One region of the Paenibacillus sp. JCM 18996 genome, then DNA from elsewhere that is predicted to be linked to it. Evidence: riboswitches for the same ligand, from Rfam matches in the RefSeq annotation. Region 1 holds a riboswitch; each other region holds the start of a gene.
What was found. Region 1 has a riboswitch for cyclic di-GMP ahead of ACZ5N7_RS11440 (WxL domain-containing protein). Riboswitches for the same ligand answer to the same signal wherever they lie in the genome.

Region 1 (7,464 bases):
ATGACGCTTTTTCCCGAATCTGTCAGGACTTCATAGGTACCTTTATATTCTTTAGCTATTTGGGGGGCATCGTTGCTCATCTTGATGAACAGCTGGGACCCGGACGCGATGGATTGGACGCCGACTTTCCCCAACTCGGGTTTGGCTTCGAAAGATTTGGGCAGGTTCAATTGGACGGCGATAGCGATGACCAGCCGGTTATTCATTATAAAAGTGGCGTTTTTGCTGTCAGGGTTGGCGGTACTGGTCGAGTTGGCCTGGTCCGAGCTGAACAGCAGCCCGCCGAGGTAGGTCCCGGTGTCGGTCTGTGGAACGCTGACGGTAACAGGGACTTTTTTGGTGGAGCGGGGTTCTAAAGCAATACTGGAATCCGTGCTAAAAATACCGCGAATGGCGAAGGAAGGGTCCGTAAAGCGGGTTTTCTCGCTGCCGTTATCCGGTGTATATTGAATGCCGCCGTACTCGGAAGTTAAAGCGTTAGCCGGAGTTACGTTCATGGTCAGCGGGCTCTCGGTTTCATTGGTAACATTAAAATAAATCGTTTGCTTGGCGTCGGGCGAGACGTTTAAGTTAAAATAGCCGGTTACGCCTTGGCTTTGGTTGTCCGGGTATACGGGAGTGACGGTGAAAGGAGTGCCCAGCTTATTATCCTGCGCGTGAACGGCAGAAAGGCTGGTAGGAGCGGCTGCAAGCAGTAGAAAAATAAGGATAGTTCTCAATAATGTACGTTTAATCATGGTTACCTCACTTATGTAAAAGATTGATAAAAAAATTCCCGATGCCATCAGACGGAAGGCACCGGGAGGCAGGAGCTTAAGGTCCTACGGAAAGTGTCCAGGTCAGTGCGGAAGTATATGGCGTTGCTGTTGAAGGATAATTTACGGAGTCCGTGTAAGTTGTTGCCGGGTTTAATGTTAAAGCAAGGGCGTTGCTTGGAAATTTGATCTGGTAGCCGCCCATTCCTTTGTTGGGATCGGCGCTGACAATCTTGACAGAGCTTCCATTATCAATGGCAGCTGTAGCGGGAGCGACCAGATTAGGAAGAGGAGAAGTGGTAATTTTCCCACCAGCGACAGCGGCTGCAATGATTGTGGAAGGAGCAGTTAAACTTAAAGATCCGAGCGGCAAAGTGCGTGCTGTTGTTCCGGGTTTAAAGCCGCTGGCAGGAGTGTCTTCGGTGAATTGTTTGGCTTCAACGGAGATTTTCCATCCCGCCCCGGTACCGGTCGCATCATAAGCAATAATTGGGTCAAGATCGGCTTTAATCGTTTGCTCGTCCCCTGACAGCGTCGTGTTGAAGTTAATATCACTAGGCACGGAGTAAAAGGCGAGCAGTCCGGGTGTTAATCCCGCTTGTCCCTTGTTGGTGCCGGTTGGACTGAGCAGAGGGGTTGGAGCTGCGGTTGCGAGAGAACTCCCCATCAACGATACCAGTGCGGCTGCGATTCCCAATTTCCTGAGCTTGCTTTTCATTTGTTAATCCACCTTTCAAAATAATTGATAGAAAGATGGTCGGTTGCACCACTGGCTCCATCAAATTCTAGTGCCCAGAATAGCGAATTTGACTTCTACGCTCCCATATACGTCTCGACAATTATTATAAGATACAATTTGTATCATCACAATATGCGTGAAGGGTTTTTTTGTAACGATTTTGTAATGGCGCACTGCTAATATGGTTAAAAAAGCTGACAAGCATTGCGGAGCGACCAATAACATTTCTTACAAGGAGGGCCTTAGCATGGAGGATGGCAAATCAGTGATCTCCTTAGATATCCGGATGATCCTGCGTGAGCTTGGGTTGGATGGCTCATCCCAACGGATTGGGGATATTTTAACCCGTAAGCCTAATGCGGAGCGGATAAAAAATGAGGCTGTAGAAAAAAAGTCACTACCTGAACAAGAATAGAGAGGACTGCAAATGCATTTACGGTGATAACGGATTTCTTCCGTTATTCTCAGATTTCCCGCTCCCCGCTTGACAATAACGCAATTCAATTCCTCTATTTTGGGCAAACAGACTATTTACCCATCCAAGCCAGCGTTTTTGGCCATAAATAACTGCCGCTCAACCTTACCGAGGAACAGGAAGCCAACAGCCGCTGCGACCCCCTACCTCTTTCTTCCCACTGTCAGTGGTCCCCTAACCTTTTATTCCCATACTAGCGGCTGGAACCGCCTGCCTTGTTCTTCCCCCACTCCATAGCTTAAATTTGGGGAGCCTTAGGGTTTCCTTTTTTATTGGACGGATCTTGCTCAGAGTTTTTTAAGCTGGATGTTTAGACAACGATCAAAACGGTTTATTTTCTTGTAGAAGCAAAAGTTCCAACAATAAGCAACAATTACCGACAGGTTTTAATATTATTTTAATACAAAAAATATTTATTCATGTTAAAATACATCTTTGGAGGGGAGGACATACAAGTGGAAACGACCTTAGCTCCTTCAAGCCGGAAAATCCGCCCGCGGAAACGCCGGTTGAGAAGGTTTTTTACAGTTATGATGATTTTGTTTACTGCAGGATTAGGCTTTCTATACTTTACCGGACCAGGGTCGGATATCCGTATGTTTCTGGCGGAAACGGTGATCACCACCCAGCACAGGCAGTGGGCCTGGCTTCTGGTGGGTACGGCCAAGCGTGATGAAATGATTCAAACTCTGCTAACCGATAACGATACAAAAGCAAAGGATCCGCTGAACACCAGCCTGATCAAGCTTGGCAAGCGCCACGCCGGGGAATTGGTAAAAGTGGAGGATATCTCCGGGAAGATGTGGCAGGGGAAGATGATGACTGTTTTCGATCCCAAAAGCATCCGTGTAGTGGTTCCAGCTAAACAGGGCGAGGGCGAGAAGATTACCGATATGGTGAAGCGGACAGGCGCAGTGGCGGGATTGAATGCCGGAGGCTTCGATGATCCTCAAGGCCTGGGCAACGGGTTCGCACCGATCGGGATTGTGATGTCGAAGGCTAACGTGCTTTACAGCGATCTGGAGGGCAGCACTCCTCAACATATAGTAGGTTTTGCCGAGGATGGTACTTTAATTATTGGTAAATATACCCTTGATGAGCTGAGAAAGCTGAAAGTAAGCGAGGCAGTTTCGTTCTATCCCCGCGTGATTGTAAACGGGAAACCATTGATCACGAGCGGTGACGGGGGATGGGGAAGAGCGCCGCGCACGGCAGTCGGACAAAAAGCGGACGGTACGGTTATCTTTATTGTAATCGATGGACGTCAGACAAGCAGTGTAGGGGCAACGCTCAAGGAAGTGCAGGACCTATTCCTGGAGCAGGGAGTGATCAATGCTGGATTCCTGGACGGGGGCGCTTCCTCCGAGCTGGTTGTGAACGATGAGCTGGTCACCCATCCTTCCAGTAAATACGGGGAACGCAGGCTGCCATCGGCATTTCTTGTGTTCGACCATCCGGAGAAAGTGGCTGTAACCAGCCCTTGGAAGGGCTTGTCTTACATCGATCCGGGCGGTCCTGAATCGCATCCTGAGTATCAGGCAGAGCTGCGCAAAAAGGAGGAGGCCCAGGCGAAGGCCGACACGAAGAGCTCTAAATCGGGTTCGCATTCCAATAATTCGGGCTCTTCCAATTCCGGTTCGTCTTCGGTATCCAGCAACTACGGTACCGCCCACAAATAAAGGTTATGGCAGCTGGGACGGATAGTCGAGGATCGACTTCCTAAAGGGTACCCGAAGCAGTCTGCATGGGAGACACTGAAGTGGAAAAGCACGTTCTGAGCGAATTTGCTGGCGTGTGAAAGATGATGGAAAGTGAGCGGATTTATTCCTTTATAATGAATGGCCAGGCCCTTGCTTTTAACCAGCAAGGGCCTTCTGCTGCGTTACTGGTAAATCCACCACACGATCGCTTATTGCTTCTTCAAACGATTGATTTCCAGGTGAACGATTTACGGACACTGATTTTCAAGCTTCGGACGAAAAAACAATACCCATATAAAAACAGATGTGATATAGTGAAAACAAACATAAACAAAAGGCGAAAACAAAAACAAACAAAGGTGGAAACGCGATGGCGGCAAATCTGTGGAGCAATGATAAAGCATCGATATGCGCGAGCGGGCTGGAGGAACTGGTCTACCGCTCAAATCTGCTCGGGACCGACCGGTCAGTGGCGAACTGGGGCGGAGGCAACACGTCGTTGAAGACGATGGTCCGGGATTTTCGCGGGCGTGATGTGGAGATCATGTGGGTCAAAGGCAGCGGCTCCGACCTGGGTACGATGAAGGCGGGACATTTTACGGCGTTAAGGATGGAGGATATCCGCCCTCTGATCGAGAGGGAGGGCATGTCGGACGAGGAGATGGTCGCGTATTTGAGCCACTGTATGATTGACATCAAGCATCCCCGCGCTTCGATTGAAACGCTGCTGCACGCTTTCCTGCCTTTCAAGCATGTGGACCATACCCATCCCGACGCGATTATCAGCTTATGCTGTGCCGACAACGGCAAGGAGCTCGCCAGCGAGATTTACGGGGACCGTTTCGTGTGGGTGCCTTACGTCCGCCCAGGATTTACTCTTTCCAAAATGATCGCAGAAGGCGTGCGCAGAAACCCCAAGGCGGAGCTTGTACTGATGGAAAAGCACGGGCTGGTCACTTGGGGAGAAACCTCGGAAGCCTGCTATCATCAAACATTATCCATTATCGGAGAAGCGGAAGCTTTTATTGAAGCGAGAGTGCAGGAAGCGAACCTGTTCGGCGGACCAAAAGTTGAAGCGCTTACAGAAGCAGACCGTCAAAACGCGGCGGCCGATATCATGCCCGTCATTCGTCAGGCGGTAAGCGACGGCAAGCGGATGATTCTGTCCTTTGACGATGCGGAGGATGTGCTGCAGTTTGCAAACAGCTCTGACGCGGCCAGGCTCTCCCAGGTCGGAGCGGCCTGCCCGGACCACCTGGTGCACACAAAAATGACGCCGCTCTACGTCGAATGGGATCCGGCTTCCGGCGACATCGAAGGCTTGAAGCAAGCTTTGACTGAAGGCATTGCCCGGTTCAAGGAAGAGTACAGGGAGTACTTCGAGCGCAACAGCAATCCCGGCGATGTGATAGGCGACACGGCGCCGCGAGTCATTCTTATCCCGGGCGTCGGAATGATCAATACGGGCAAAAGCAAGTTCATGTCGTTAATCAGCGGGGCTTTGTACCACCGGGCGATTGCCGTAATGCGAGGTGCCGCCGCGCTGGGCCAATTCGTCTCCCTGAGCGAGAACGAGTCGTACAACGTGGAATATTGGCCGCTTGAGCTGTATAAGCTAACGCTCGCTCCCGCGGAGGCCGAGTTCTCGCGCAAGGTGGCTCTTGTAACCGGCGGAGCGGGCGGCATCGGCAGTGCTACGATTAAGAGGCTGGTTGCGGAAGGAGCGCATGCGGTCATAGCCGACCTAAACCTTGAGGGCGCGCAAAACCTGGCGGCCGAAATCAATGCTTCCTATGGCGAGGGCCGGGCGATTGCGGTACAAATGGACGTCACGAAGGAAGACGAAGTGATTGGCGCGTTCAAACAGGCGGCAATCGCCTATGGAGGCGTGGACATCGTGGTGAACAATGCGGGTTTGGCTACCTCGAGCCCTTTTGACCAAACTTCTTTGAACGAGTGGAACCTCAATATGAGCGTCCTGGCGACAGGGTATTTCCTCGTAGCCCGCGAAGCTTTCAAATTGATGAAAGTCCAAGGGACAGGAGGCAGCATGGTGTTCGTCGGCTCCAAAAATTCCGTCTACGCGGGCCGAAGCGCATCGGCTTACAGCACGGCCAAAGCGGCCGAAATCCACCTCGCCCGCTGTATCGCGGCGGAAGGCGGCGAGTACGGTATCCGCGTCAACTCCGTGCTGCCGGATGCGGTGCTTCAGGGCTCTGCAATCTGGAGTTCCAACTGGCGAAACGAGCGTGCGGCGGCTTACGGAATTGAGCCGGATCAGCTAGAAGAGTATTATCGCAAAAGAACGACGCTGCTCGTCAACATCTATCCTGCGGATATCGCGGAATCGATTGCCTTTTTCGCTTCATCCAAAGCGGATAAAACGACCGGGTGCATGATCACCGTAGACGGCGGCGTTCCAGCCGCATTCACAAGATAGCAAGAGGCAGACGAAAAAATCGAACAGAAGAGGTGCCCGTTATGAGCGATCGCGCATATTCGTTGTTTGAAGAGCAGCAAAAGAACCGCGGAGTGAACCTGGAGCAAGTAAAAGAACGGCTCAAAGCTTTGAAGATTGAAACTCCTTCCTGGGGCTACGGGGATTCGGGAACGAGATTCAAAGTGTTCAAAAAAGCAGGCGTACCGCGGGATCCCTACGAAAAATTCGAAGACGCCGCCGTGGTGCACAGGCTGACAGGGGCTTGTCCGTCCGTCGCCATCCATATCCCTTGGGATAAGGTGGACGATTACGCCAAGTTGAAAAGTCACGCCGAAGAGCTCGGAGTCGGCATCGGGGCGATTAACCCGAACCTTTTCCAGGAGGATGAGTATATGTTCGGCAGCGTCACCAATTCGGATGCGGATATCCGTCGGAAAGCCACGAATCATCTTCTGGAGTGCGTGGAAATCGCCAAAACCGTCGGCTCCCGCGATCTCAGCCTCTGGTTTGCCGACGGTACTAATTACCCGGGCCAGGCCAATATCCGCAAACGGATCCAGTGGATGTACGAAAGCCTGAGCGAAATGTATGGTGCCATGACTCCGGACATGCGGATGCTGATCGAGTACAAGTTTTTTGAACCGGCATTTTATCATACCGATCTGGCGGATTGGGGCATGGCTTTTAACATGGCTAATAAATTGGGGGATCAGGCGCAGGTACTGGTAGACACCGGCCACCATGCGCAGGGCGCCAACATTGAGCATATCGTCGCCTATCTCATCAACGAGGGCAAATTGGGCGGGTTCCACTTCAACTCCCGGAAATACGCGGACGACGACATGATTGTCGGTACCGCCAACCCTTATGAGCTGTTCCTTATTTTCTATCAGATTCTCGAAGCCGCCCAGGACAGCAGTGCCAATGTTCGCAGAACCGCCGAAGGGATCGCTTACATGATTGACCAAAGCCATAATATCGAGCCCAAAATCCCGGCCATGATCCGCTCCGTGCTCAATGTGCAGACTCAATATGCCAAAGCGCTGCTGATCAGCCATGACGAAGTGAGAGAAGTGCAGGAGAAGCAGGATGTAATGGCGGCTGAGGACGCAGTGCGAAAAGCTTTCGAATTCGATGTCACTCCTCTGCTGGCCGTGGTAAGGGAAGAGCTTGGCGTGCCGGCCGATCCGATGAAAGCCTTCCTTGAAAGCGGATACACCGAAAAAATCGCCTCCCGCGGCGTAGGCGGTGCTTCCTGGTGAGCGAAGCGGTTCTGGCCATCGATCTCGGCGCAAGCAGCGGCAGAGGCATCGTGGGACAGCTGCAGAACGGCGGACTGACACTGGATGAAATCC
Region 2 (7,464 bases), 1.0 Mb from region 1:
TCAGCGTCATCCCTTTTTGATTGCGGATGAAACGAAATTTTGCGCGCGTAAACTTTTTAACCATTTGATTTTCTCCTCTCAATCTCTAAGAACATTTATGTTTTAATGATGTTAAAACTTTAGTGAAGATTCTCCATCAGCTTAAAGGATGGAAGCATGACAGCCAGAACGATCGTTCCGACGACGACGGACAGAATGACGATCATGATCGGTTCCAGCAGGCTTTTCAGCCGATCGGCCAAGGCGTCGACCTCTGCCTCGTAGAAGTCCGCCACCTTTTCCAGCATCGCATCCAGAGCGCCGGTCCGCTCTCCTACGACAAGCATTTGCAACATCATCGGCGGGAACAGCCAGGTTCCCTTGAACGGATCCGCTATGGAGCTGCCGCTTCGCAAACCTTCCCGGGATTCCCTGATCAGCTTGGCAATCACTTCGTTGCCTACTACGGTTGACAGGATGGACATCGTCTGCAGCATAGGGATGGCTGAAGCGAACAAGGAAGAGAATGTGCGGCTGAACCGGGACAGCGCTTGTTTGTGCCAGAGCTTGCCGAAGACCGGGATTCGAAGCTTGATATAATCCAGCGCATATCTGCCCTGAGGGTTGTTAGTGACGGTTTTTAAAAGAATCGGCGGTAGAAGTAAACCCGCTAACACCAGATACCAGTACAATCTCATCCATTGGCTGAGCGCAATTACAAATCGGGTCGGCAGAGGCAGCTCCAGCCCCATCGCTGCGAAGTTGCCTACTAATCTGGGTACGACAAAATTCATTAAAATAATGACGACGATGACTGTAACAATGCTCATAATGAACGGATACACCATGGCGGAGGTCACTTTTTGCTTTGTGTAAAACTCTTTTTCATAATAGACAGCGATCCGGCTGAGCATTTCATCCAAGTTGCCGCTGGTTTCCCCCGCCCGGACCGAATGAACGAAAATATCCGAAAACACGGTCGGGTATTTGACAGCTGCCGCAGAGAATTGGCTGCCTTTCTGCATCTCTCCGGAAATTTCGAGAAGAACCTTCTTCATCACCTTGCTTTCCGCCTGCTCCCCGAGCACCCTTACCGCTTCCACAAGGGAAATCCCGGACTTGTACAGAGTGGCAAGCTGGCGGCAGAAAACGGTAAAATGGCCGCTTTTCACTTTCGGTCCGCCTAACGTTAGTTCTTTGTAAAGAACACTCTGGCTTAAGTCGACCAGGTTCAAGATCCAGTAGCCTTTGGCTTTCAACTCATCCGCAGCCCCATGAAAAGTTTGGGATTCCATCGTTCCTCTGAAATGGTTCCCAGCGTCATCTACCGCGTGATATTTAAACTTAGGCATGCTATGTCATCTCCGATCACTGTCTACAGCTCCCCGTAGCCGAACATCGCCTCCTTCGCCGACTCAATGGTGATAGAGCCCGTCTGCAGCAGTTCACGAAGAGCGCCTTCCATAGTCTGCATCCCTTGGGCCCTTCCCGTCTGCATGGCGGAACGGATTTGATGCACTTTCTCAGAGCGAATCAAATTCGCTACCGCAGGCGTATTCACCAGCACTTCAATCGCGGCCGTTCTTCCTTCGCCGTCTGCCGAGGGCAGCAGCCTTTGAGCCATGATACCCAGCAGGACCGAAGCCAATTGAACGCGTGTCTGCTGCTTGGAGGCCGGCGGGAACACATCGATGATCCGGTCGATGGTCTGGGGGGCGTCTGCGGTGTGCAGGCTCCCGAATACCAGATGTCCGGTCTCCGCTGCAGTGATCGCAATCGAGATCGTTTCAAGATCCCTCATCTCTCCGACAAGGATCACATCCGGATCCTGCCTTAGCGCCCCGCGCAGGCCGGTTGCGAACGACTCGGTATCCTCTCCGACTTCCCTCTGGTTCACGATTGAGAACATATGGGAATGGACAAACTCTATAGGATCTTCCAAGGTGATGATGTGTGCGCTTCTTGTTCTATTGATATAGTCCAATATGGCGGCCAAAGTCGTTGATTTACCGCTGCCTGTAGGTCCTGTGACCAATACAAGCCCTTGAGGTTTTCTGGCAAACTCTTCAGCCATCTGCGGGAGCCCCAGCGCCTTCATGGAAGGAATTTGCGCAGGAATCAGCCGAATGGTGAGCGATACGGACCCTTTTTGCCGAAACGCACTTACCCGAAATCTTGAATGCCCAGGTATGGCGTAGCAGAAGTCAAGGTCCCCTTTTTGCATAAACCTGTCATACTGCTCGGCAGTCGTTAACTGCCTGGCCAGCTCCAGCATATCCTCGGACGACATCGGCACCTCTCCGGCCGGCGTCAGCTTGCCATGGATTCGGAACATTACGGGAGATCCGGCGGTGATGTGTATGTCAGACGCTTTCTGGTCAAAAGCTTTCTTCATCCAGTCTAATGCGGAAATCAATGCCGCTCACTCTCTTTCTCTTCGGATATGGCGACCCTGAATACTTCCGCAATCGTAGTAATCCCCGCCGCTGCTTTAGCCAGTCCGTCCTGCACCATCGGTATCATCCCGTTCGACAAAGCGTAAGCCCTGAAATCACTGTCAGGTTCTCTATCAAGAATCATCGAACGGATCTTATCGTCCACGAGCAGAACCTCATGAATCGCCGCTCTGCCCCTGTATCCGCTTCTTCCGCACTCACCGCAGCCTGTCCCTTTTTTCAGGCGGTCCACAGCCAAACCTGAGGATGCCAAAAGCCGGGCCTCCTGCTCGCTTGGACTATAGTCTGCTGCGCAGGCCGGGCAAACCTTGCGGACCAACCGCTGAGCAACAATGCACGATACTGCGGAGGAAACGAGATACGGCTCTATTCCCATATCAATGAGACGCGTGATGGAGCCGACAGCGCTGTTCGTATGCAGCGTGCTGAGCACCAGATGGCCTGTCATGGCAGCCCTTATGCCGATCTCCGCAGTCTCCGAATCGCGGATTTCACCGATCATGACAATATTGGGATCCTGCCTCAATATCGCCCGCAGCCCTTTTGCAAATGTCAATCCGGTGACCGGGTTCACCTGTACCTGATTGATTCCCTGCAGCTGGTACTCTACCGGGTCCTCTACAGTGATTATGTTAACCTCGTCTTTATTTAACCGGGAAAGCGCAGAATACAGTGTCGTTGTCTTTCCGCTGCCTGTAGGCCCGGTTATCAAAACAACGCCATGAGGGGAATGGATGCCTTTCAGAAACCGCTGAAGATTAGGCTCGGATAACCCCAGCTTCTCGATTTCCGTCAAAGTGCTGCCCAGATCGAGTATCCTCATCACCACTTTTTCCCCGTGGATAGTAGGGAGCGTCGCGATCCGGATGTCTACCTTGCGGAACTCGATATCCATTTCCACGCGTCCGTCCTGCGGGACCCTCCGTTCAGCCACATTCAAGTTCGCCATAATTTTGATGCGGGCGACGATAACGCTCTGCATATGGGGCGGCAGCGTCCGCTCCGTCCTCATCATTCCGTCTACCCGGTACCGGATGCGCAGGCTGTCTTCCTGAGGATCGATGTGGATGTCGCTTGCCCCCAGTCCGATCGCCTGGATAATGATCTGATTTACCGTCTTCACTACAGGCGAGTCTTCATCGTTTGGCGCGGCATTGGACTCATCCATCGGGCCCGGCTGCAGATTCTGCATAATCTGATCCACCGTTTCCTGCAGTCCGTAGTACCGTTTGATTGCCCGGGTCAGCTCGTCCTTGGAAGCAATAGCCGGTTCGATGCGAAGACCGGTAGCCATCCTCAATTCATCTATGGCAAAATAATCCAGAGGATCCGCCATAGCCAAGATCAATTTGTTTCCCTCTGTCTTGAGCGGGAGTACTTGATGCTGCTCTGCCAACCGCTGGGGAATAATGGAAATGACTTTGTTGTCGATTTTCTGCCTGTACAGTTGAACATGGGGAATGCCCAACTGAAATTCCAATACTTCGATAAGCTGCTGTTCGGTTATGTAATTGCGGGTGAGGAGAACGTCACCCAGTTTCATCTTGAGCTCCCGCTGTTCTTTTAACGCGTTTCCCAATTGATCTTCCGAAATTAGTCCGGATTCGACTAATAAATCTCCTATTCGTTTGCGCGGAGCCATCTTCATCCCTCTTATATCACAGAAATACAAAAATGACCATTTCAAATAAACGAATGGCCGGTTGCGCTACTTGCTCCCGGCTACCCAAGCGCCCATATTACGGATAGCCATTCACAGCTCCAACGTATTGCAGGAAACATATGCTAATCTCATTTAATCATTGGACTAACAAGAGGTCAATGTAAACCATTTCCAATTTCTATTAATTTATGGTGAATTTTTTATGTCTTCAAATTCAAAGATTCCCACAGATAAAAGGTAACGTACGAGCTCCATGGACTCCATTTTCTTCCCATCTCCCGCACTTGCGCTTCCGACGGCTGGTCTTCCAGTCCGTACCAGCGCCTGAGAGCGTTGCGCAGTCCGATATCCGCGGCAGGGAGCAGGTCAGTTCTTCCCAATCCGAACAACAGAAAGCATTCCGCCGTCCATCTGCCGATTCCTCTTTGCTTGATGAGCAGCTCCATAATTTCCCCGTCTTCCATGCTCTCCATAGCAGGCAGATCTATTTTCCCGCTCACCACTTCCCTGGCAAAGTCAATGGTGTATTCCGCTTTTCGCTGGCTGAACTGCAGCTCTCTTAGTTGTTCGTAGGAGCAGAGCGCCACCTGTTCGGCGGAGGGAAACACGGGATAAAGCTGCCCTTCCGTCTCAAAAGGAGGAGACAGCAGCTCGATCAGTCTCTTGTTTAATGTCGCCGCAAAAGCCAGGTTCAACTGCTGTCCGACGATCGTCTTGGTCATACATTCGAATAAATCCGACTCCCTGATAATATGCAGTCCGTTGAACTTTTTGGCGAGCCGCTCCATCCCCGGGATGCCCTCCATATGCTTGTGAAACTCGCCCAAATCCACATCGATCGAAAGCATAGCCGACAGATGCCTTTTTACCGCGTCAGCATCAGGGGCCGCTTCCCGGCTTCTCACCTCGACCTCAAGTTCGGGCCGGTCCACCGTACCCGTAGACTTCACGGACACCCAACAGACCTTACCGCCGACTCTGATTGTCCTCTTCAGGCAGCAGGGCTCATAACGGTACATTTCATGGTTGACTCCGGATAATCTGTCCAGCATTCGCTGGAAATCATAAGGCCGCCTCGGCATTAACGTAAAATGAGCCATACTCCACACTCCTTATCGTTCCTCGGATTTTTTGCGGGGAATCGTGTACCTCCAAAAATCCTCAGCGATAAAAGCGGGCTTATGGATCGCTTCCGCTTCTTGAAGCAGCAGCGCGGTACCTTCCTCCTGATAACGGGAACTGAGATGCGTCATAATCAATGCTCCCACCTCCGCTGCTTCGGCTGTGCTTGCGGCGTCAATTGAAGTGGAATGGCCGTATTTCACCGCCATCTCCTGCAGATCCTGCGCGAAAGTCGCTTCATGCACCAGCACATCGGCATTCCTCGCCAGCCGGAGAGCGCCTTCACATTTGTTCGTGTCCCCCAGAATCGCAATGATCCTGCCGGGTATTTCCGGACCTACATAGTCGTTTCCGAGCAGAGTTCTGCCGTCAGCCAGCTGTACGGGCTCTCCCTGCTTAAGCTTGCCATAGATCGGGCCGGGACGAATTCCCAGCTCGCGCAGCTTCTCATGCTGCAGAGCTCCGGGTTCGCCGCTTTCCGTAATGCGGAATCCCCAGCTCTCCACACGGTGCTCGAGCCTGGCAATTTCCACCCGGATATCCTTGTCCGCAAAAAGTGTACCCTCCGACTCATATTCAATTACATTCACCGTGTAGCTTAAGTGAGACTCGGAGACGGACATCGCCGTATCAATAAAGCTGCGGATCCCCTGCGGACCATACAAGGTCAAAGGGGTGTCCCCTCCCTGGTAAGACCGGCTGGAAAGCAGCCCGGGCAGTCCGAAAATATGGTCTCCATGGAGATGGGAAATAAATATCTTTTCCAGTTTGCTTAATTTGAGGGGCGAACCCAAAATTTGGTGCTGGGTGCCTTCCCCGCAGTCAAACAGCCACAGGCTTCCCCGTTCGGCGGACAAATCCAGCGCTATGGAGGTGACGTTGCGTTTGCGGGTCGGCATTCCCGCTCCGGTTCCCAGAAAATACAGTTCCATAACCGATTGCTCCTTTATATCCAAATCATGATCGGAATCATGCCTTATTCGTTCAGACGAAAGCATGTTCTCATCCTAATGGATTTGGAATAACATGTCAAACGGCGAAAAAAGCGCAGATGGCTTCATTGCACAGAATCGTGAAACCACATCGCTCCGAGCTAAGCATAACGGCCTCCAGCCGCTGTTGAAATTGAGTTCCTTGATTAGATTCAATGGCGGGAACTCAATTTCAAAGGCGGACGTTCCACTCTTCCGACCGTTATGCCAGCCCTCCGCTGGAACTTTCACGAAAATTGCTGATGAAAAACATCTCCGCTTTCCGGTTTCTAAAACAACTGAAATGATAACATCTGCGTTTTTTTCATGAGCGCGGGCGGGAACTATACCTTCTCGACGTTGAAATAGCGCGCCTCCGGATGGGAGAACACAATGGCCGACACCGAAGCTTCCGGTTCCATCATGCTGCCCTCGGTCAGCTCCACGCCGATATCCTGCGGCCTCAGCAGCCCGAACAGCTGGAATTGGTCGTCCAGGTTAGGGCATGCCGGATAGCCGAACGAAAAACGCTGGCCGCGGTATTTGGCCCCGAAGCGTTCCTTCATCGTCATATCCGCAGGATCCGGGAACCCCCACACATCGCGCATCATCTCATGGATACGCTCGGCAAAGGCCTCGGCCGTTTCCAAGGCGGTGGCCTGCAGGACGTGGGACCTCAAGTAATCGCCCTTGTCCCTCCACGCCTCGGCACGCTCGCGGATGGAATGGCCTGCCGTGACAACGAAGAAGCCTATATAATCCATTACTCCGCTTTCGACGGATTTTAAATAATCTGCCAGGCACAGGTATGGCTCCGTGTTCTGGCGGGGGAAATCGAAAGTTTGCAGCACTTTCGTCCGATCGTCCGGATCGTACACCAGGATCCGGTCCCCGCTCGATTGGGCGGGGAAGAAACGGTACACTCCCTGAGCTTTGATGATTCCATCGCGCATCGCCTCCGACAGGACTCCGTCCACCGTCTCTTTTAGCGAAATTGCCTTCTGATCGTTTTCCGCCAGCAGCTGATCCACCTTGCCCTTCAGCCCAAGGTGATGGCCGAGCAGCGTCTGCATATTAATGTAAGGTATGATATGCGAAATCGGATAGTCCCTCAGCACATGGCGCTGTAGATCAGGGGGAACTTGCACCGGAAGCGTCCGGTCGACAGGAGAGGTTTTCACCCTTGTCAGCGCAGGCAGCGCAGGTTCTTCTCTCTTCCCGGATTCCATGACATCCGATTCCTTCAATTCCCTTAATTCTTGTACGAGCCTGA
Region 3 (7,464 bases), 490 kb from region 1:
ATTGTAAAGGCCGATACGCCGAGAGTGTCTCCTGTAATTTTGGGCTCGAGGATCTGCCTCGTCCCCATCGCGACGGCCAGGAGCACAAGCAGAGACACCGCCATATTGGTATTGCCGACAATGAACAGATAAACGATCCACGGCACGAAAATGACAGGCACGCCAAGCAGCGGCAGGATATCGAAAAAGGCGGACAAGAGCGCCAGTGAGAACGCGTTGCCTACTCCCAGGATAATGAGGCCGGCCAGAACGATGGCGAAAGTGATGGAAACCAGCTTGAGCTGGGCTTTGATATATCCGATTATGCCGCGCAAGACATTGTGTTTAACGAAATAGTAAGCGGTTTTGAACGTTCTCGGGGTATTCTCTGCCGCTGATCTTTTCCAGAAATCGATCTCCGTGCTCAGGAAATACGCCAGGACAATACCTATGACAAAATTGGCGGCAAAAGAGAAAATCGCGCCGGAGAACGAGGTCAGAAAGCCGTAAATCGCTCCAAGCAGATAGGTGGCGATTTTGGACAGGTTATCCGTAAAGGAAGCGAAGTAATCTTTGATCTGCTGCACAAGATCTGGCGGGAGCGATGCCCACCGGTTCTGCAGGTCGGGAATCCTGTAATTGATCTGCTCCTGCAGAAGGGCGGTATAGCGCGGAATGATTTCCTTCAGCGCCAGAATCTGCGAAGCCACAATGACGCCCAATCCGACCAGCACGGCCAGAACCAGCAGTACGAAGATAAGGGTGGAGAAGGCGGAGGCCATCGGTTTCTTCAATCCTCTGCGGTGAAGGAGACGGGCCAGCGGTTCGATGATCAGGAAAATGATAAAAGCGAGAAAGATCGGCGCCGCAATCCTGTAGATATAGCTGAAGAGCAGCATGAATAAATACACGGTCAGCAGCAGCAGCGCGATGTCGAACGCCGTTTTGTAGTATTTTTTATAGAAGGAAAGCATCGTCCTACCTCCGAAATTCCGATTACTTTTGCTCGGTCAGGATGAGCGGCCCGTCCGAGGTTATGGCGATCGTATGCTCATACTGCGCGGACAGGCTGCCGTCCCAGGTTCTTGCGGTCCAGCCGTCTTCTTCCACGTAGCTGTAGTGCTGGCCGATATTGAGCATCGGCTCGATCGTAATGACCATGCCTTCCTTGAGGCGTGTTCCCCTGCCAGCCGGGCCGTAGTGCGGAACCTGCGGTTCCTCGTGCATCTGCTGTCCGATCGCATGGCCGCAGAAGTCCCGTACGACCGAGTAGCCTTTGCTCTCGGCGTATTTCTGGATCGCGCTCGATATATCTCCGATCCGGTTGCCGACCACCGCTTTCTCGATGCCGAGGTAGAGCGATTCCTTGGTCGTCTGAAGAAGGCGCCTGGCTTCATCCGAAACTTGGCCGACCTCATAGGACCAGGCCGAGTCCGCCAGCCAGCCGTTAAGGTTGACGACCATATCGATCGTCACAATGTCGCCTTCCTTGAGCGGCTCGGCCTTCGGGAATCCGTGGCAGATCACATCGTTGATGGAAGCGCACGTGGCGAAAGGGTATCCGTGATACCCTTTCTGCTCGGGAGTCGCCCCGTGGCGGGCCAAATACTGCTCTACGAATTGGTCGATCTCTATAGTCGTAATGCCCGGCCGTATCATCCGCGCAATTTCTTTGTGGCAGGAGGCCAGAATTTCTCCCGCTTTCTTCATGTAACCGATTTGTTCTCTTGTCTTGATCGTCATCATGGTTGATGTTCACCTCTGTCTTAAGGGTAGCGCGGCAAAAGCGCATACAGCCATCATACCGAAAATCGGCTTCAGTTTCCATTGGCTGTATAAAAGAAAGAAAATCTTTTTGATGTTAATATACCCACGGAAGCGGAAGAAGGGGAAAGAATCGAATTATCCGCGCCTGATTGCAATCCGTTTCACGATTCTTTACAATATAGAGAAACTGAGAGGGGAGTGGGCGGCATGAAAGTGAAGATTTCCCGCAATGCGGCGAAAATGCTGCAGCAGGAACTGGACAAGGAAGAGAACAAGGAGCTGAAGCTCCGCGTGCTCGTTACTCATACACATGGAGACCATGCCCACTACGGGATGGATATGGACAAGCCCGGCGAGAATGACGAGGTGGTCATGACCGATAAAGGGATAGAAGTGGTTGTCGCCAAAGACGAACCCCTGCTTGACGGGATCCGCATTGATTATTTTTATGTGCCGGAGGAAGGGTTTGCCATTACAAATCCATCCCACGGCAATCATGGGGACCACTAAAGGCTCTACAGGAAGGTGAAGTTATACCATGGCGAATGACATAAGAATTTGCAACAAATGCAAGCATATGAGTGTCAAGACGGCACTGCCCAAAATCAACAAAATCGCTCCGGAAGCGGAAGTGAAGGTAGGCTGCAAATCCTACTGCGGACCCTGCTCGCGGTTTGCTTTTATCTACATCAACGGCCGGTATGTCACCGGCGCAACCGAGGACGAAGCGATCGAAAAAGCAAAAAAGTATGTAAAACCGTAATCGGACGTGCAGGCGTCCTTTTTTATCGTTCAAGAAAGAAGGATAACCCGGGCGGATTATCCTTCTTTCTAATTCCATTATAGCATACAAATCCACATTTTTACAGACTGTTTCTTCGCGGGCTTTTCTGGTTATAATGCATCTATCTTTATGGGAGGTGCGGAGGATGAATTCATTGGAATGGCAAGCGGAAACACAGCGTCTGGATGAAGTCAAAGGGGTGATCCGGCGCCAGATCGACAGTATGCAGGACACCGTAGAGCACCGCAAATCGGAAATGCGTGAGCTCCGCGAGGAGTTCTGGGACGACACGACTCTGAATACAGCGAACAAAGACGACCTGATGGAAATGAAAGCGAGCATAACGCAGCAGTCGAGGCTCATCCAGGAACAGGAGCGCAGCTACTCCAGAGCCGAATTGGCTATCAGGGCACTGCGGAGGCTGCTGCCTTCCCCTTACTTCGGACGGGTGGATTTTACGGAAAAGGGCGCAAGCGAACCATATACCATTTACATTGGTGTGGCTACGATAACGGATGAAACGTCAAACGAACCCGTCGTTTTGGACTGGAGGGCCCCGATTTCCCAGCTGTTCTACGATCACACTCACGGACCCGCGGAGTATGAAACGCCGGTAGGAAAGCAGGAAGTGGACATACGCTTGAAGCGGCAGTATATCATTCGAGACGGGCGGCTCGAGAATATGCTCGACACGGGCGTCCACGTCGTGGATGAAATGCTCCAGACGATGCTGACGCAGAGCGCCGATGACCGGATGAAGTCGATCGTCACTACGATACAGAGCGAGCAAAACCAGGTGATCCGTGAGACGCGATATCCCCTTGTCATCGTGCAGGGTGCTGCGGGAAGCGGTAAAACCTCCGTTGCCCTGCAGAGGGCGGCCTATCTGCTGTACAAATACCGGAATACGCTGGCAGCCGAGCAGATGATCCTGTTTTCGCCGAATTCCCTGTTTAACGACTATGTATCGAATGTCCTCCCGGAGCTTGGCGAGAACAATATGCGGCAGACAACGCTTCCCGATGTGGTGGCGCATTCCTTGCATGCATGGAAGAAGGAGACGGAGGACTCCTACGGGCAGCTGGAAGCCCTGCTCACTGCGGAAGACGGACCGGATTATGAGGCAAGGCTGGCGGGAATCGAGTGGAAATCGTCGCACGATTTTGTCCGGCTCATTCAAACTTATGTGAAGATGCTGCAGGAACAAGGCATGATGTTTACAAGCTTCCGGATTGAAGATAGAGATATACTTTCGGGGCACAGGATCGGGAACTATTTTTACAGTAAAAATACCCACCTCCCGGTCAGCAGACGCCTGGAAAAACTGAAAGAGCGAGTCGAGGGCGAGCTGGAGGTGCTGCAAAAGGAAGAGGAGCGCGCCCTATACCAAGAGCTGGTCAGGGTTCCCCAATATATCGGGACGGACGTGGAGCTCAGGCAACAGAGCCGGAAGACGATGAACAAAGTTTTCACCGATTTCAGAGCCAGCGTAGAGCGCCTCGAATTTATCGACGTGGAATCGATGTACAGACGGATTTTCTCGGATATGGAGCTGCTGGATAAGCTTCTGCGCGAAAGCGGTGTGAACAAGCCCGAACAATGGAATGCGATCGCTTCGCAAACGTTGGAAAAGATGGAGCATGGAATTATCGCCTACGAGGACGGCGCGGCTGCGCTTTATTTTATGGAGCTGCTGGAGGGAAACCGGCTTTACTCCGGGATCCGCCACGTCATTGTGGACGAAGCCCAGGACTATTCTCCTATCCACTATGCGCTGCTGCATGCGATGTTCCCTCACAGCCATATGACCTTATTGGGAGACCTGAACCAGGGCATCTTCCCTTATTCAAGCGGCCGGAACTACGAGTATGTACGCGAGCGTTACGGAAGCGACAGGACCCGGATGTTTGTGCTGCATAAGAGCTACAGATCCACGAAAGAAATTGTGGAGCTGTCAAAACGCATTGTACCGGAAGGAGAAAATGTGAAGGCCTACAGCCGCAGCGGCGAGCAGCCGGTTATAGATAAGGCCACTTCCCAAGAGGAATTGACCCGGCTGGTCTCTTCGGACATACAACGTCTTCAGGAGCAGGGCGCAAGATCCATTGCGGTGCTATGCAAAACGGCAAAAGAAAGTCTGGCCGCCTATGAGCTGCTGCAGCCGCTTGCGCCTTTGAAGCTGATCACGAAAGATACCCGCACCTTTGTGTCCGGAGTGCTCCTGATGCCCGCGTACTTCGCGAAAGGCTTGGAATTCGACGCTGTCATCATTTTTAATGCCGATGAGGAGATATACGGAAGAGAGAACGAGCGCAAATTGTTTTATACCGCTTGTACAAGAGCGCTGCATCACCTGCATGTATACCATACGGGCCGGCTGACCCCTTTTCTGAGCGGCAATCAGTAATTTTTATAGTAATAAGCGCAGGTTGAAGCGGAGGGATTATCCTTTTCTGGACAATTCATAAAACCGCCCTGTTAGGGCTGTTGATAATAAGGGTTGGAAAGCACAGTGCTTCTCAACCCTTTTATATCACTTTTCTCCAAATAAACACCCATTGCACCCAATACGAATTGCATACATTGATGCAAATTATCCATGCGAAATCTTCCAATCATACTATGTGCAAATGCAGGCCAATCCAGACCTTATGTGTGCCAGTTACTTCAATAAGAAAATCAACATAAAAGTTTAACATTCTCGTTATTTTGGTACATTTCGGCGTGCAGTAGGCCTTTGGCATTAGTCCGCTCAGTAGGAAATAGGTTGCAAGTATGTTGCATTTAGACCATGAATCCTTTATTCTATTTATTAGGAATTACATATTATAACAAGATTCGATAGAAATCGATATTGGCATACATGACGAAAGTCAGCGACGCAATGCTACAGGAGCTTACGCGTATCTGTGGATCCGCATGCCAGCCAGTTGCCGAAGAAACAAGGGATGCTAGTTATAGCAGAATCCCTCCTTCTTGATGGGGAGGTTTTTCATATTTTTGCAGGGAAGGAGGCTCCTCATGCCGTCGATGTATCAGGAAGTGAGAAATGAAGGGTTTTATCTGAAGAACGGGGAAGATGCGATTAAGGTTTCGTATTCATCCAAAGGACCGCTGCTGACCGTAAATGACGAAAGCTACCCGCTGAGCGGCGATAATTGGGACGTTGAGTTCTACGCCGGCAAAGTGTCCCATGTTTTCGTTCTCTATTGGGAAGGTCAAGTGAAGCTGTCTGTACGTTACCCTGCCAATCTCGATCTTCTGATGAACTTGTACCACTATCTTCAGTGGAGTCGCGTAAATAAACAGCTGGCCTAGCCGGATATCATAGAATTGATTGATACTAAAGGATCTCATTTGGAGGTCTTTTTTTGTTAAAATGATACTACTTTACATACGCGGGACAAAAGAGCTATGATTAGTCTAATTTTGATGGATTAGAGCTTGTCTCGCCTGGGGAGGTAACGTTTTTGGGAAAGGTTACGATAGAAAACATCTTGGCTGCGTACCATACGGTAAAAGAAGCCGCCGTGCAGACACCGCTGCAAAGAAATGCCATTTTATCGGACAGATATCAATGCAACGTTTATTTGAAGAGGGAAGACCTGCAGGTGGTCAGATCCTTCAAGATCCGCGGAGCCTATTACCTGATGAAAAGCCTGTCCGATGAGCAGCTGGCCCGCGGAGTGGTATGCGCCAGTGCGGGAAATCACGCCCAGGGGGTTGCTTTTTCCTGCAAAGCATTGGGGGTCACGGGCAATATCTTCATGCCGTCCACGACGCCAAGGCAGAAAATTACACAGGTGAAGCTGTTCGGGGGCCCTTTTGTGGAGGTGATTTTGACGGGGGATACGTTCGATGACGCTTTGAGTGAAGCGTTGAAATATTGTGAGGACCACTCCAAAGTGTTCATACATCCTTTCGACGACGCCAAAGTGATTGCGGGACAAGGGACGGTTGCGGTAGAAATTCTGAATGAGATCAAAGTTCCCGTGGATTATTTGTTCACCTCGATAGGTGGGGGAGGCCTCGCTTCCGGGGTAGGTACCTATATCAAAGCGGTCAGTCCTCATACCAGCATGATCGGAGTGGAGCCGCAGGGGGCGCCGTCCATGAAGCAGTCTTCGGAACGGCAAGAGATCGTCGTGCTGGACAATATGGATAAATTCGTGGACGGGGCCGCTGTGCGCCGGGTCGGCGAGATCACATTTGACATATGCAATCAGGTGATCGACGAATACGTGCTTGTTCCGGAAGGAAAAGTGTGTACGTCCATACTGGAGCTCTATAACGAGAACGCTATCGTTGCGGAGCCCGCGGGCGCCCTGCCGATTGCAGCGCTGGATGCTTACTCGGAGCGGATCATCGGGAAGAACGTGGTCTGTATCGTAAGCGGCGGCAACAACGATATTGAAAGAATGCAGGAGATTAAGGAAAGATCATTGATTTATGAGGGGATGAAGCATTATTTTACGATCAACTTCCCTCAACGGGCCGGAGCTTTACGGGAATTTCTGGATGAGGTTCTCGGACCGACGGACGATATTGCGAGGTTCGAATATACCAAAAAGAACAGCCGCGAGAATGGTCCCGCACTTGTAGGCATTGAGCTCAAGCATAAAGATGACTATGAGCCGCTGATTGATAGAATGGTCAAGAAAGGCGTGCAATTCGCCGAGATCAACAAAGACCCTTATTTGTTCCATTTGTTGATTTGACGGGTGTGGAATTATAAATTGTCCAAAAGAATCTCCCAAAAGTAGAATCTCCTATTGCCAGAAACGAGGTATAGTGGTAATATAAACAGGAAAGTGACGAGCGGAGGAACCGCCTGTGATTGCGTGTATACGTGATCCGGGCGGTTTTTTGTTTTTCTCACAATATTTGTCCTCATTGCCGAAACAAGTAATGCTAGAATTTTCAATTCACAATCA
Region 4 (7,464 bases), 1.2 Mb from region 1:
AACAGCCTTTACCTCAACATCAATCACCGTCCCGTCCAATTTGGTGAATTTTTGTTCCACCGGTTCTGTCGCTTTCCTCTCCACAGTCAACTGGCGTACCCTCTTCCTGGCAAGCTCAAGAAATTCCGGCCGGACAAAGCTGAAAACCGATTGGCCTATAAAGTCCCTTGAGCTCACTCCGCCAAGGACCTTGACCCCGGTGGGGTTTATGTAAACTACTCTTTCATCCTGATGAACAATTACAGGCTCCGGTGATAGTTCAACCAGCTCTGAGTAACGCAGCTCGCTTTCCCTTATTTCATTGTTTTTTCTTTCAAGAGTTATTTTTATTTTATGCATCGAGCACTTGAAATTTCTGGAAACCTTGGTTTTGTTAAACACAGTGGTTCTCTTGATACGCTTTTGCATAGTAATTCGCCCTTTATACATTTTTAGACCTAAGTCTTTATATCTAGATTCGATAAAGCAGGCGCAGTTTCCTTCAATTATCAAAAAGAAATTTACTTAAGTAAAACTTTACGTCCGCAACTGCGATCTGGCTCAGCTAAAATGGCAGATTGCAACCAACACGCCGAGATCTGCCGCGCGATAGCGGACAAAGTGGCTTTATCCGCCTGGAATTATACCTAGAGCAGCACCGGCTAGTACGACAAACCACGGCGGCATTTTCCAAAATACCAACAGACAATAGAGAAGCAAAGCGAAAACAAAATCAACCGGAGACAGGATTGCCGAGGTCCATATCGGGTTATAAAGAGCTGCAAGCAGAATACCGACGACGGACGCATTGATACCGGTAAGCGCACCCTGAACCTTCCGGTTATTCCTCAGAGTGTCCCAGAAGGGCAAAACGCCGATAATCAATAAGTACGCGGGGAGAAAGATAGCAGCTGTGTCGATCACGGCTCCTGATATGCCATTTGACATGGCGCCCAAATACGAGGCAAAGGTAAACAGCGGGCCGGGAACGGTTTGCGCCGCAGCGTAACCAGCCAAAAAATCCGTCTCGCTCACCCATCCCCGAGGGACTACTTCCCGTTCAAGTAAAGGCAATATGACGTGGCCGCCGCCAAAGACAAGAGATCCGGCGCGATAAAAAGTGTCGAACATTGAAAACATTCTAGTATGGATGAGTTTGCCTGCCACAGGAAGAACTAACAAAAGCCCAAAAAACAGCATAATACAAACCACAGAAAACAGACGGTTCACACATACAGTACTCCGGGGGGCATTCTGCGTCGCTGCATTGTTGTATAGCAGAAGTCCAATCAGTCCGGCAGCGAGGATGATTATCACTTGGGAATAGGCTGAATGCCATAATAAAGTGCCGCTGCAAGCAAGAACGGCGATCGTCGCCCTGCTTTTATCCGTTATAAGCTTCCGCCCCATCCCCCAAACCGCTTGGGCTACGATAGCGACCGCAACTATTTTTAATCCGTGGATCCACCCCGCTTTAGCGATGTCATAACTTTTCAATATGTAAGCAAAAACAATTAACGCTATGATGGAAGGCAAAGTAAACCCGATCCAGGCGGCAATTCCTCCCAGTATACCTGCGCGGATAGTACCGATCCCAATGCCCACCTGACTACTGGCCGGTCCGGGGAGGAACTGGCATAAAGCGACTAAATCCGCATAGCTTTTCTCGTCCAGCCATTTTCGTTTGCGGATATATTCATTGTGAAAAAAGCCCAAATGAGCAATGGGTCCGCCAAAAGAAGTTAACCCCAACTTTGTTGAAACCGCCAAAACCTCGAATAAAGCTTTCAACCTGCCTTCATGGCTCATATAGTCCCTCCCTGCTAATGCCACTTTATCATACTCCGCCACCCTCTATCAAAGCACTTATGAAAAACAGCCAGGAACAGATCATCCAGACAGTGCTTTATGGTGCTAAGTTAAAATGCCGCATCAGGAGTTTTCTCCCGAGGGGCGGTATGCGTTCAAATAGCCAATGTGTTCAGACATCAGCTCACGTCCTTTACTAATGGGGAAACAAGAATCAAGAAGGAAACCAATAAGTGGCGGTAACTCGGCTGCCATAAAGTAACCCCCTTAGGCCCGCGGCTTTGCTTCCTCCTCTTTCGAAGGGTTTGCCGTTATCGCCCTCGACGATGGCCATCAGCATGGAATGTCCGTTTTCTGGGTCATTTCCTAACAAATTGGGTAATATGACGTTAATACCATCTATTTTATTGGAGAGGGTGAAGGGCAACCATGAGAGAATATACAAAAGAAACACGTTCCTCTTTGCCGGAGTTATGTGAAGCGGAAATCATCGTTTATAAAGCAATCAGCACAGAATCCGATCAAGACGGCAGTATGGATCTTGTTAACCACGTCGCGAACCAGACTCAATTGACAGAACTGCAGGTAAGGGCGGCGCTGCTTCTTTTATGGCAAAAAAAGTTGATCTCCAGCAGCGAGATCATCGACACAGAAATGGGGTAAATTGTGATTGGACTCTCCCTGCACTTAAAAACCCGCCCTGCGGCATATCCGCTAAAGGACGGGTTTCATTCATTTTACCACTCTATGCCGGTCCATCGGTTGCTGCATCTTGTCTGAGAAGCGTCCCCCGTTAAGAATGCGGCGGGCTCGTTCGAGCTCCCGTTCCGTCGGCGTCCGCGTCCCATCAAGAGGATAGGCTTTTCCAAGCAGCTGCCATTTATATACGCCCATCAGCTTGATGTGCTTATCCCGGTTAATTTGCTTCTGTTCCCTGCTCATCCGTCTGAGCAACTCGTACGGTGTCCTTGACGGCCCGGATACTCTGATCGGTCTGAAGATCAATAACACGGAAATGGCCGACATCATCGGAGCCACACGCGAAAGTGTCAACCGCATGTTAAGCGATATGAAAAAGGAAGAAGTTGTTTCCTTCCGGAGCGGGCACATCGTGATTCAAGATATGGACTACCTCCGTAATGTCTGCCATTGTGAGAACTGCCCCAAGGAAATTTGCCGCATGTAGGGAGCAATTGCGCGCTATTCCTTTGGCAGCTTCATTCCGGCCTGTCCGGCCGCATTCGGTCGATAACAGCTCCAGAACTTGATCCAGGGTGGAGCGATATGCGTGAAATGTCCCCAACTGCCTGGCTCTGTGTCAGGCAAATCGCTTTTCACTTCCGAGAAGCTTGTTATTATGAATCCATAATCTATCAGTCCGTTGATCAATCTGCCCATAGTTTGCCGATACTCTCTGGGACCGTTGATCGTTGAGCCTTGTTTTTGTTCGCAGACCCAGTCCTGATCCTTGTAAGTCAGCACGGTGCCGTCCTCATAAGGGATACTCAAAGGATATCCGCTGCCGTTCCAGTCCCTTTCTCCAACACCCCAAATAAAAGGGTTCGCACACATAAAATGGTACATTCCGCCTTCCCGTATGACTCGGGCCGCTTCACGAAACACCTCGCGGCAGTCGGGAACAAAGTTTAATGAGTAAGGATGCCATACAATGTCAAAAGAATCCTGCGCAAAGCAGGAAAGATCTCGCATATCCCCTTGATACGTGTCGATCGTTACTTTATAATGCTGCGCCGTCTCCTTGTCGCGGATCAGCTGTGCCCCTGAAATATCGAGCACCGCAACATGGGCGCCGAGAAGAGCGAAAGCAGCAGACTGCTGGCCTCCCCCGCCCGCCAGACAGAGAACGCGCTTGCCGCTGACATCGCCCAGCATCCCGTCCGGATCCAAATATTGACGGGCCGATTGCTTGTCCAGATTCATCTTTGGTCTAGTAAACAATGCGTTCGCTTTAACGAGCGCCTCCCAGCGTTCTTTGTTATATTGCGCAATTTCATCTTCATTGGGTTTCCCTGCCTGCTTCACCCGGATCCGCCTCCGATTATTGTTACTATTCTCGCTCCCGCTGCTTTCGCTTATCTAAAATGATTTGCACTTCCTTCATCTGCGGTTCTATGCTGTCCAAGCGATTCAAGCAATGGTGCGCGACCATGTCGAGATCATTTATACTCTGGGCTTCATCAGTGTTGTTATAAAGAATATTGTTCATCCAGTGATTCAGATTCCTCAAGTGATGACGGTACCAATAGAATCTTAAAAGGTTCACAGCACAAAGGAAGCAGGCCCTAACGATGTTTTGAACTGGCCGGCCCGATTGGGGATCGGATAGGTCAGATTGGTAAATAACCCTCTGTCAAAAAGTTCGCGCGTCAAACCAAGATAATGTTTAAGCTGCTCAATGTTATTTTTATGAAGATGGTTGTCGAATAATTTCATATAAAAGCTGCCGCCATCAACACAATTCACTTTGTACGAATATCCCTGGTCTCCCATGGGAATCGAATTCAAATGGTCCGCCAGTATCCCATATTCCTGGCTAATTTGCTTTATTATCGCTGAATCTTCCATTTGGTATCTGACCTTCATACTTTGACTCACCACCATTCATTTTCTATTATACGACCCGACGTTGGTTATTGGTATGTATGTAGCAATAAATATCCGGTTCTAATTGTCTCACAATGCCATGTCAGACAAAAGGACCTGCACCCGATTGCAAATCGGCATGCAGGCCTGTCTCTCCGTCCTATCCATTAAGTTTTCTGTCAATGGCTCGGCAATCCGATTTGGACCTCGTCTCCGCTCACACGAATCAGGTATGACTGTGATGCTCTAATTCAGTGAATTCTCATTCACTGTCAGTGCAAACAAAGCTTTAAACATGATCGGACTCAACGAATTGTTTAAGACCCACCAGTCTTTCGTCCCAGTATCCTTCGAAGAAGTGAAGCCATTCTTTGATTTGGCTAAGCGGTTCCGGGTGAAGCTTGTAGCGGGTTTCCCGCCCGACCTTCCGACTGTGGACTAGTCCGGCATCGGAAAGAATATGCAAATGCTTATTTATCGCCGTGCGGCTTATTGGAAAATTATCGGTTATGGCTGCGATCGGCATTTCCTTATTCACCAGCAATTTCAGCATCTTGCGGCGCGTCGGATCTGCAATGGCTTGGTAAACATCATGTTTCGCAGCTGTTGCGTTCATTGGGAGCTGCCTGCAATATAGTGGACAAGCCGTTCGTTCACAATTTTCTCCCATCCGCCATTCATGATACCGCGGATAATCGAATGAGGTTGTCCGAACTCTGTATTTTTAGATGGGTCCCAGCCTGAGTGAATAAGTGTGAACTCCGTTTTGTCCTCTCCAACCGCCGTTAGCAGAAATTCCAGATGCCAGTCCTTTCCCCAATCAAACCCGACACGGTTTGGAGGATCGATGTCTGTTACTTTGCACGGGGAGTCTCCGAATTGACCAGAGTGAAGGACAAAATTATGACCTACGACCGGCTCGAACGAATTATCCATCCACCACGCTGCGATCCCTCTTGATGTCGAAACTGCATTCCACACCTTCTCAATCGGAGCACCCAGTAATACCGTCTTTCGAATTTCCGGCAAAGTTTCTTCTTTTTGCATTATCTTCAGACCTCCAATTTATATATGACACCTTTTGGTAATACGTTTATTATAACACCTTTAAGTGTCAAGTCAAGAAAGTTTTATATCGCATTAATCCTTCAAAGCACTCTTTAACGTAGAAAAGTCCGCTTTTAGCGGACATAATCCTGCATCGCTTTCTCCCATTCACCCCTTTACGGAACCGATAGCAACGCCGCCCATAATTTTTTTGGAGAAAATGGCAAACACAATGATAATCGGCAGAATCGATAGAGCTACTCCCAAGTAAAGCAGTCCATAGTCGGTGCCGTAATAGCCTTGTATGAGGGAGACCACTACAGGAAGCGGGAATTTGTCCTCCGAGAACAGAAGAACGAGCGGCCCCATAAAATTGTTCCAGGACCCAATAAACGAAAAGATGCCCAGAGCGGATAAAGCCGGTAAAAGCATCGGTAAAATAATCCTGTTGAAAATCATAAATTCGCCTCCCCCGTCCATTCTCGCCGACTCCAGAATTTCGTTGGGGATGCTGCTGTCAATAAACTGCTTGAGAAAAAATACAGTGAAAGCGCTTGAAGCGGCCGGCAGAATAATTGCGGCGTAAGTATCCAGCAGGTGCAGTGTACTCATCCAGCGGTAGGTTCCGATCAGAGATAATTGTCCGGGCACCATCATGGTCGCTAGTAGAAAAGTAAAGATTTTTTTGTTTCCCCTGAAATTGAATTTTGAAAAGCCATAACCGGTCAGAGCCCCGAAATACAAAGTCAGGAACGTCGATGAAAAAGAAATGATGACACTGTTCAAAAAACCCCGTCCGATGTTCACGTTCTTAACCATTCGATCAAAATTCTCAAACAACGAATTGCCAGGCAGAAAGATAAATTTTGCCGCAATTTCATCGTTGCTGTGGGTGGAATAAATTAACATAATGTAAAATGGAACAATACATAAGATCGCCAGCGCGATTAAAGGAACATAGACGAGAAAACCGTCCATAAAACGACTGGAGTGATACTTTTGTTTTTGTACGGCCAGGCTGCCGGTTTTTTCCGCCAAGTGCATTTCCATACTTCTCATCACCTCACTGATCTGGGTTCTTTGCATTGGTAAGACGAAATGAAATACTTGACAGGACGACGATCACCAGGAACAGGCAGAACGCTATCGCAGCGCCGTAACCATACTTGCTTTGTTTAAAAGCGGTGATATACAAATACATTACACTTGTCAGCGTAGCGTTGTCAGGCCCCCCCGCCCCATTCGTAAGAGTAAAAGGCTGATCGAAAATTTGCACTCCGCCTATCAAGGAAGTGATGACTTGGAAAATAATGATCGGTTTTAACAAAGGAATAGTAATTTTGAAAAACACTTGGACTTTATTTGCCCCGTCGATTTGGGCCGCTTCGGAGAAGTCCGAAGAAATCCCCTGCAAGCCCGCGATATAAAGCAGCATGGAATAGCCGAAGTATTGAAAAAACAATATGGTTGAGATCACCAGTCTCATGAACACAGGATTATTCTTCCAGTCGATAGGCTCTTTTAAAATTCCGAAATTCATCAGCATGTGGTTGACGCTTCCCGACTGCCAATCGAACATTAAACTGACCAGCAATCCCAGCGAAGCGGCGGTTACAATATGCGGAAAGAAATAAACAGAACGAAAAAAATCTTTTCCTTTGAGAAATTTCTCGTTTAATATTACGGCGAGTACGAGGCTGACTGTTAGCTGGGGAATGACAGAAGGTACCCATATCACGAATGTGTTATATAGTGACTGATAAAATATAGAGTCGGTAAATGAACGCAAATAGTTGTCCAAGCCGACGAATTCCGGTGCGCTGATGCCGTCCCAATTGGTGAAGCTTAAATAAAAGGAATACAGAATCGGATAGATGTGAAATAAAAGAAAAATAATTAGGAACGGAGCGATAAACAAGTATCCGTAGTTATCTTTTCGAATAGGGTTGGAGAACATTTATTACAGTCACCACCTTTAAAGAGAGACCCGGGTTCGCCGGGTCCGCTCATAATATTAATCTACAT

Region 2: linked by a shared signal. The riboswitch ahead of ACZ5N7_RS06425 (GspE/PulE family protein) and the one ahead of ACZ5N7_RS11440 (WxL domain-containing protein) in region 1 are both predicted to bind cyclic di-GMP.
Region 3: linked by a shared signal. The riboswitch ahead of ACZ5N7_RS09115 (hypothetical protein) and the one ahead of ACZ5N7_RS11440 (WxL domain-containing protein) in region 1 are both predicted to bind cyclic di-GMP.
Region 4: linked by a shared signal. The riboswitch ahead of ACZ5N7_RS05265 (chromate transporter) and the one ahead of ACZ5N7_RS11440 (WxL domain-containing protein) in region 1 are both predicted to bind cyclic di-GMP.

Annotation. Positions count from the first base shown of each region.
Region 1 is NZ_AP043884.1:2,326,964-2,334,427, reverse strand. Features, by position in the region: gene ACZ5N7_RS11445 (DUF916 domain-containing protein) at 1-737, opposite strand, end outside; gene ACZ5N7_RS11440 (WxL domain-containing protein) at 814-1,473, opposite strand; cyclic di-GMP riboswitch class II at 1,502-1,587, opposite strand; gene ACZ5N7_RS11435 (hypothetical protein) at 1,742-1,909, shown strand; gene ACZ5N7_RS11430 (phosphodiester glycosidase family protein) at 2,425-3,648, shown strand; gene ACZ5N7_RS11425 (bifunctional aldolase/short-chain dehydrogenase) at 4,040-6,109, shown strand; gene rhaI (L-rhamnose isomerase) at 6,151-7,371, shown strand; gene rhaB (rhamnulokinase) at 7,368-7,464, shown strand, end outside.
Region 2 is NZ_AP043884.1:1,303,200-1,310,663, forward strand. Features, by position in the region: gene ACZ5N7_RS06410 (competence type IV pilus major pilin ComGC) at 1-64, opposite strand, end outside; gene ACZ5N7_RS06415 (type II secretion system F family protein) at 120-1,331, opposite strand; gene ACZ5N7_RS06420 (type IV pilus twitching motility protein PilT) at 1,355-2,374, opposite strand; gene ACZ5N7_RS06425 (GspE/PulE family protein) at 2,392-4,077, opposite strand; cyclic di-GMP riboswitch class II at 4,124-4,206, opposite strand; gene ACZ5N7_RS06430 (DNA-3-methyladenine glycosylase family protein) at 4,299-5,198, opposite strand; gene rnz (ribonuclease Z) at 5,211-6,152, opposite strand; gene metH (methionine synthase) at 6,536-7,464, opposite strand, start outside.
Region 3 is NZ_AP043884.1:1,832,961-1,840,424, reverse strand. Features, by position in the region: gene ytvI (sporulation integral membrane protein YtvI) at 1-953, opposite strand, end outside; gene map (type I methionyl aminopeptidase) at 976-1,725, opposite strand; gene ACZ5N7_RS09135 (HesB/IscA family protein) at 1,954-2,256, shown strand; gene ACZ5N7_RS09130 (YuzB family protein) at 2,285-2,509, shown strand; gene helD (RNA polymerase recycling motor HelD) at 2,676-4,937, shown strand; gene ACZ5N7_RS09120 (TylF/MycF/NovP-related O-methyltransferase) at 5,009-5,176, opposite strand; cyclic di-GMP riboswitch class I at 5,377-5,468, shown strand; gene ACZ5N7_RS09115 (hypothetical protein) at 5,552-5,848, shown strand; gene ilvA (threonine ammonia-lyase IlvA) at 6,001-7,248, shown strand.
Region 4 is NZ_AP043884.1:1,078,494-1,085,957, forward strand. Features, by position in the region: gene ACZ5N7_RS05260 (PAS domain-containing sensor histidine kinase) at 1-408, opposite strand, end outside; gene ACZ5N7_RS05265 (chromate transporter) at 607-1,788, opposite strand; cyclic di-GMP riboswitch class I at 2,024-2,108, opposite strand; gene ACZ5N7_RS05270 (hypothetical protein) at 2,218-2,451, shown strand; gene ACZ5N7_RS05275 (hypothetical protein) at 2,521-2,817, opposite strand; gene ACZ5N7_RS05280 (helix-turn-helix domain-containing protein) at 2,777-2,974, shown strand; gene ACZ5N7_RS05285 (class I SAM-dependent methyltransferase) at 2,989-3,831, opposite strand; gene ACZ5N7_RS05290 (hypothetical protein) at 4,069-4,392, opposite strand; gene ACZ5N7_RS05295 (ArsR/SmtB family transcription factor) at 4,682-5,008, opposite strand; gene ACZ5N7_RS05300 (SRPBCC family protein) at 5,005-5,439, opposite strand; gene ACZ5N7_RS05305 (carbohydrate ABC transporter permease) at 5,608-6,489, opposite strand; gene ACZ5N7_RS05310 (carbohydrate ABC transporter permease) at 6,503-7,396, opposite strand; gene ACZ5N7_RS05315 (ABC transporter substrate-binding protein) at 7,454-7,464, opposite strand, start outside.